Regions from separate parts of the Clostridium bornimense genome, predicted to be linked through region 1. Evidence: a T-box and tRNA genes for the amino acid it is inferred to sense, from the RefSeq annotation. Region 1 holds a T-box; the other holds one or more tRNA genes.
The links. The T-box of region 1 lies ahead of ileS (isoleucine--tRNA ligase). A T-box ahead of a tRNA ligase gene usually reads a tRNA of that ligase, here a tRNA-Ile.

Region 1 (3,609 bases):
TATACAGTTTTCAAATGGATTTCTATCAAATATAGCTGTTGATATAGCAAGTAATGTATAGAACCATCCTCTAGTTTGGTCTACAGCTTCTGAAATAAATTGAGCTGGATAATTCTTTTCAAAAAGTTCTTTATTTTCAAATGGATAGTGTAATTGAGCAAATGGCATTGATCCTGAGTCAAACCAGCAATCTATAACTTCTGCTGTTCTTATCATTTCCTTACCACACTTTTCACATTTTAAATGAACATTATCTATAAATGGTTTATGAAGTTCTATATCATCTGGAACATTAATTCCTTTTTCTTTAAGTTCTTCTATGCTACCAATACATTCCTTATGACCACATTCACATTGCCATATTGGTAGTGGTGTTCCCCAATATCTATCTCTTGAAATACCCCAGTCAATAACATTTTCTAAGAACTTACCAAATCTACCTGTTCTAATGTTATCTGGATACCAATTTATTTTATTATTATTTTCTATAAGTTTATCTCTAAGAGAAGTCATTCTTACAAACCAACTTTCTCTTGGATAATATAAAAGTGGAGTGTCACATCTCCAACAATGTGGATATGAGTGAGTATGCTTCTCAGCTTTAAATAACTTATTATTTTCTTCTAAGTATTTAACGATGCTTTCATCACATTTCTTAACAAATTTTCCTGCCCAAGGTGTAACTTCTTCAACAAATTTTCCTTCAGCATCTACAAGGTTTAAGAAGCCCATATTATTAGCTTTTGCAACAATATTATCATCTTCACCATAAGCTGGAGCTATATGTACTATACCAGTACCATCTGTTAATGTTACATAGTCTCCATGAATAACCTCAAAAGCTTTTCCTTCTGGTTTTACAAAAGGCATTAATTGTTCATACTTTGTTCCAAGTAATTCTGAACCCTTAAATTCTTTAACAACTTCATAATCTTCACCTAATACTTTTGGTGCTAGTTCCTTAGCTAATATTAAAATTTCATCGCCAACCTTAGCTTCTATATAGTCATAACTTTTATTTAAACATAATGCTATATTAGAAGGTAAAGTCCATGGAGTAGTTGTCCATGCAAGTATATATTTATTTTCTTCTCCTACTACTTTAAACTTAGCTACAGCAGTTAAATCCTTAACGTCCTTATATCCTTGAGCTACTTCATGAGAAGATAATCCAGTTCCACATCTAGGGCAATATGGCATTACCTTATGACCTTTATATAAAAGATCTTTATCCCACATTTGTTTTAATGCCCACCATACTGATTCTATATATGAATTATGATAAGTTACATATGGATTTTCCATGTCAACCCAATAACCAATTTTATTAGTCATTTCTTCCCACATAGAAACATATGTAAAAACACTGTCTTTACATTCCTTAGTGAACTTTTCAACACCATAATCTTCTATTTGCTCTTTTCCTGATATACCAAGCTTCTTTTCTATTTCAAGTTCAACTGGTAACCCATGAGTATCCCATCCCGCTTTTCTAATAACCTTATATCCCTTCATTACTTTATATCTAGGAATAAGATCCTTCATTACTCTCGTTAAGACATGACCTACGTGTGGTTTTCCATTAGCAGTTGGAGGTCCATCGTAAAAAGTAAAATATTCTCCTTCTGGATTAGCTTCAAAACTTTTCTTAATTACGTCTTCTTCTTTCCAAAGCTTTATAACGTCTTGTTCCATCTCTACAAAAGATTTATTATTATCCATCTTTTTGTACATAATTTTGTCTCCCTTCAATAAAATAATAATAAAAAAACTCCGCCCTAAAAGGACGAAGTATTACACTCGTAACCACCTAATATGTGTTTAATTCATGCACAATCATGCACTATTCTGTAACGTAGAACTACGTGGCCACTTACTAAAATTTCAGTACCATGCTCCAAGGTGATTTTTCTTTACTCTTCCCTATAAGGCTCGCACCATCCCTTAATCGCTTTAGTAACCTAAGTAAAGTACTTATCCTTTTCAACGCTTTTTTCACTATTTGGTTAAAATTATACTTCAATATACTTTTCATGTCAATTATTTAAAATAGAAAAAGACCGTAAAGTTCTCTTTACGGTCTTTACCAAGGAAGATAAAATTATCTTCTGTTGTTTTGTTGCTTTCTTGCTTTTCTGCAAGCTGGGCATCTTACTGGATCATTTTCGAATCCTTTTTCTTTGTAAAATGCTTGTTCTCCTTCAGTAAATACGAAATCAGCTCCACAATCTTTACATACTAAATTCTTATCAGCCATTTGAAATTCCTCCATCATTAAAGATTTAGACTCGATTAACAAATTCTCTAATAATGGAGAAAATTATTATCTATTTAAATCTTTACATCTTTTATTTTCACTGTGTCATCTAACACTGTTATTTAATTATAACATAGTATTTGAAATTTTTCAACTATTTTTAATATTTTTATTAAAACCTTATTTGATCTTTAACATTATAAAAATAAATGATCAAAGTAATAATAAATGGTATATAATCTACTATTTTTTTTGTAAAAGATATCCTCTTTCCATCTAATTTCTTATAATCATTACTTTCCATCCATCTTTCTTCATTTCTTTCTTTTATAAGATTCACAAGAAGATATGTTAACCATCCAAATAATACTACGACACCAATTGCTAAAATACCTAGTAATATATAATAAGCAACATTTTGATTCTGTGATACTAACATTGAAGATGTATCAACTTCAGTATTTGAAAGTTCTCCTGGAAGCAATGTCAATAAATATGTTAAAATAACAGAAGTTCCGTTATTGAAAAAATGAAGTAACATAGGCGCTACTATAGATTGTGTATAATACATAAGATATATTGCTAAAAATCCTAAAAGTATCGGAAAAAAACCTTGTTCAAAGTTCATATGGAATATTCCAAAAAGCACTCCATTAAACAATGCTGCAGCAAATAAACTATATCTTTTAAAATTGTTTGCTACTATTCCCCTCATAAAAAATTCTTCAAAAATCGCTGGTAGTATAGCTACTACAAGAAACATGGCTAAAAATGGCATTTTGCTCAATATTGATACTGCTTCAGCCATTGGTGTATCAACAGTAAAGTATGATGTTATCATACTTATAACCCCTATAATTGGTCTTGTAACTACAGTTATTAAGAATATATAGAATATATCAGCGCCTTTTATTTTTCTTATAGGTATAACATCTTTAAATTTTTCTCTAGTTACTAAGAAATATATTAAAACAACTCCTCCTAGAATTACTATTTGATTTGTCGCTAATTGTATCGCATAAATATAAGATTCATTTCTAGTAAAACTTTGTATATTCACTAAATCTATCAATAAAAATCTCAATATATTTAGGGTAAATAATCCTATAATCATAAATACCATAAAGGTTATATTACCTTTTAAAATACTAGGTTTTTTTAAATTGTCCATTATTGATTTCAAAATCTTCACTTCCATTCTTTAAATATTAACTTCATAGTCTAGCTTTATAAAAAACTCATCTTAACTACTATTTCAAAATATCCTTCATTTTATATTCGTATAATTTATAATATATTGCTTAAAATAATGTTATATTCTAATATAAGGAGATTAATTTTATATGATTATT
Region 2 (3,609 bases), 540 kb from region 1:
TTGAAAAACCATGGGATGAGCTGTGGATAGCGGAGAAATTCCAATCGAACTCGGAGATAGCTGGTTCTCCTCGAAATAGCTTTAGGGCTAGCGTCTGGTAAATTAAGTGATGGAGGTAGAGCACTGAATGGGCTAGGGGGCCGCGAGGCTTACCGAACCTTATCAAACTCCGAATGCCATACACTTGTACCCAGGCAGTCAGACTGCGAATGATAAGATCCGTAGTCAAAAGGGAAACAGCCCAGACCGTCAGCTAAGGTCCCTAAATGTAGATTAAGTGGTAAAGGATGTGAGGTTTCTAAGACAACTAGGATGTTGGCTTAGAAGCAGCCACTCATTTAAAGAGTGCGTAATAGCTCACTAGTCGAGAGACCTTGCGCCGAAAATGTCCGGGGCTAAAATCTACTACCGAAGCTACGGACTCCTAACGGAGTGGTAGAGGAGCTTCCTGTATGGGCTGAAGTCGTACCGAAAGGAGCGGTGGACTGTACAGGAGTGAGAATGTTGGCATAAGTAGCGAGAATTGAGTGAGAATCTCAATGGCCGAAAATCTAAGGTTTCCTGGGGAAGGCTCGTCCGCCCAGGGTTAGTCGGGACCTAAGCCGAGGCCGAAAGGCGTAGGTGATGGACAATCGGTTGATATTCCGATACTACCAAATGACGTTATTACCAATGGAGTGACGCAGGAGGATAGGGTGTGCAGACTATTGGATGTCTGTCTAAGCACTTAGACATGTCTCTAGGCAAATCCGGAGACTAAGTTGAGGTGTGATGGGGAGCTCGTATGAGCGAAGTACCTGATTCCACGCTGCCAAGAAAAGCTTCTAGGGAGGAGTTTGGTACCCGTACCGCAAACCGACACAGGTAGATGAGGAGAGAATCCTAAGGCCAGCGGAAGAATTGCAGTTAAGGAACTCGGCAAATTGACCCCGTAACTTCGGGAGAAGGGGTGCCTACAGAAATGTAGGCCGCAGAGAATAGGCCCAAGCAACTGTTTAGCAAAAACACAGGTCTCTGCTAAAGCGAAAGCTGATGTATAGGGGCTGACGCCTGCCCGGTGCTGGAAGGTTAAGGGGATCACTTAGCGCAAGCGAAGGTGTGAACTTAAGCCCCAGTAAACGGCGGCCGTAACTATAACGGTCCTAAGGTAGCGAAATTCCTTGTCGGGTAAGTTCCGACCCGCACGAATGGCGTAATGATTTGGGCACTGTCTCAACTGCAAATCCGGCGAAATTGTAGTACCAGTGAAGATGCTGGTTACCCGCGATTGGACGGAAAGACCCCGTAGAGCTTTACTGTAGCTTAGCATTGAGATTTGGTATTGTCTGTACAGGATAGGTGGGAGACTAGGAAGCATGGGCGTCAGCCTGTGTGGAGTCATCCTTGGGATACCACCCTGACAGTACTGAATTTCTAACCGGAGGCCTTGAATCAGGTCACGGGACATTGTTAGGTGGGCAGTTTGACTGGGGCGGTCGCCTCCTAAAAAGTAACGGAGGCGCCCAAAGGTTCCCTCAGAACGGTCGGAAATCGTTCGAAGAGTGCAAAGGCAGAAGGGAGCCTGACTGCGACACTTACAAGTGGAGCAGGGACGAAAGTCGGGCTTAGTGATCCGGTGGTTCCTCGTGGGAGGGCCATCGCTCAACGGATAAAAGCTACCTCGGGGATAACAGGCTGATCTCCCCCAAGAGTCCACATCGACGGGGAGGTTTGGCACCTCGATGTCGGCTCGTCGCATCCTGGGGCTGTAGTAGGTCCCAAGGGTTGGGCTGTTCGCCCATTAAAGCGGCACGCGAGCTGGGTTCAGAACGTCGTGAGACAGTTCGGTCCCTATCCGTCGCGGGCGTAGGAAATTTGAGAGGAGCTGTCCTTAGTACGAGAGGACCGGGATGGACTGACCTCTGGTGTACCAGTTGTTCCGCCAGGAGCACAGCTGGGTAGCTATGTCGGGAAGGGATAAACGCTGAAAGCATCTAAGCGTGAAGCCCACCTCAAGATAAGATTTCCCATGACGTTAAGTCAGTAAGACCCCTGGAAGACTACCAGGTTGATAGGTCAGAGGTGTAAGTGTGGTAACATATTTAGCTGACTGATACTAATAGGTCGAGGGCTTGTCCAATGTATATAAAAAAGTTTATTGTAGCATGCAATTTTGAAAGAACAATATCTTTCAAATCTGGTGATGATGCCTCTAAGGGATACACCCGTTCCCATACCGAACACGATGGTTAAGCCTCAGAGGGCCGATGGTACTGCACGGGAGACTGTGTGGGAGAGTAGGATGTTGCCAGGTAAATATGGATCATTAGCTCAGTTGGTTAGAGCAACCGGCTCATAACCGGTAGGTCTGGGGTTCGAGTCCCTGATGGTCCACCATATGGGGGTATAGCTCAGTTGGGAGAGCACCTGCCTTGCACGCAGGGGGTCAAGAGTTCGAATCTCTTTATCTCCACCATAGAAGATAGAAGGAATTACAATTAGTGTAGTTCCTTTTATTTTTGTTTTTTGCATATATTTTAAAAATTATATAAATAAGTTGATTAAATATTAACATATCTTAAGAAAAAGTTAATTATTATAGATATATCCAAACAATTCAATATATTGTATTATATAAGGTAGTAATAAAAAAGAAAGAGGAGTAATTATGTTTGATTATATAGCAAATAATCTTAAAAAGCTAAAAGAAGATAAAAGTTTTATATTTATTTTACTTTCTATGTTTATAAAAACTATCTTATTTATAATGCTTATATCGGATTCTAAAGCATCTAAAATTAATTTTAAGCAATTATTTGTAGGTGTGCCTCAAATATTAGTATATATAGCTTTTATATTAATATTTATATCTTTTATATATCTATTTAAAAATAAAGGACGTATCATATATGTTATTATGTTAGATTTAGTTTTTTCTATTATTTTAATAGGAGATCTTTGGTATTATAGAGGTTTCGGATCATTTTTAAATTTATATATGTTTAAAATGACTTCTAATCTTGATAATTTAGGAGAAAGTATAGCATCTATGATAAGATGGGTTGATATTCTTTTCTTACTTGATATACCTATCTATATATGGATCATAAAAAAAGATAAAAATTCAATAATTAATAGGCAAATTAAGATGTTTGTATTTGTATTTGCTATAGGAATAGGATATATTTCTTATGGATATGTAAAAATAGACAAGTTTAATGGTGGTTATACAGGACAAAATTTATTTAAAGCAATATGGTCATCTAATGCACAAATGTTTAACTTAAGTCCAATAGGTTATCATATATATGATAGTTATAGATTTTATATAGATTCAAAACCATGTAAATTAAATGATAAGGATAAAGATAAGATTAAATATTATTATGATAGTAAAGAAAGCGGATTAGAGAAGACAGAGGACTTTGGAAAATTTAAAAATAAGAATTTAATAGTAGTTCAAGTTGAGTCTTTAGAAAACTTTGTTATAAATGAGAAAATAGAAGGAAAGGAGATAACTCCTAATCTAAATAAGCTATTAAAGAATTCATATTACTTCAGTAATTATTTTGAGCAAACTTTAAATGGTACAACTTCTGATGGGACATTTGTATCTAATACATCGATGTT

Region 2: it encodes a tRNA-Ile, which carries the amino acid that the T-box ahead of ileS (isoleucine--tRNA ligase) is inferred to sense. The anticodon was not compared.

What each region holds. Positions count from the first base shown of each region.
Region 1 covers NZ_HG917868.1:552,759-556,367, reverse strand. Annotated here, with positions in the region: gene ileS (isoleucine--tRNA ligase) at 1-1,734, opposite strand, end outside; T-box leader at 1,780-1,996, opposite strand; gene CM240_RS02510 (zinc-ribbon domain-containing protein) at 2,102-2,257, opposite strand; gene CM240_RS02505 (CPBP family intramembrane glutamic endopeptidase) at 2,430-3,440, opposite strand; gene CM240_RS02500 (MBL fold metallo-hydrolase) at 3,601-3,609, shown strand, end outside.
Region 2 covers NZ_HG917868.1:12,167-15,775, forward strand. Annotated here, with positions in the region: rRNA gene CM240_RS00045 (23S ribosomal RNA) at 1-2,119, shown strand, start outside; rRNA gene rrf (5S ribosomal RNA) at 2,176-2,293, shown strand; tRNA gene CM240_RS00055 (tRNA-Ile) at 2,300-2,376, shown strand; tRNA gene CM240_RS00060 (tRNA-Ala) at 2,380-2,455, shown strand; gene CM240_RS00065 (LTA synthase family protein) at 2,648-3,609, shown strand, end outside.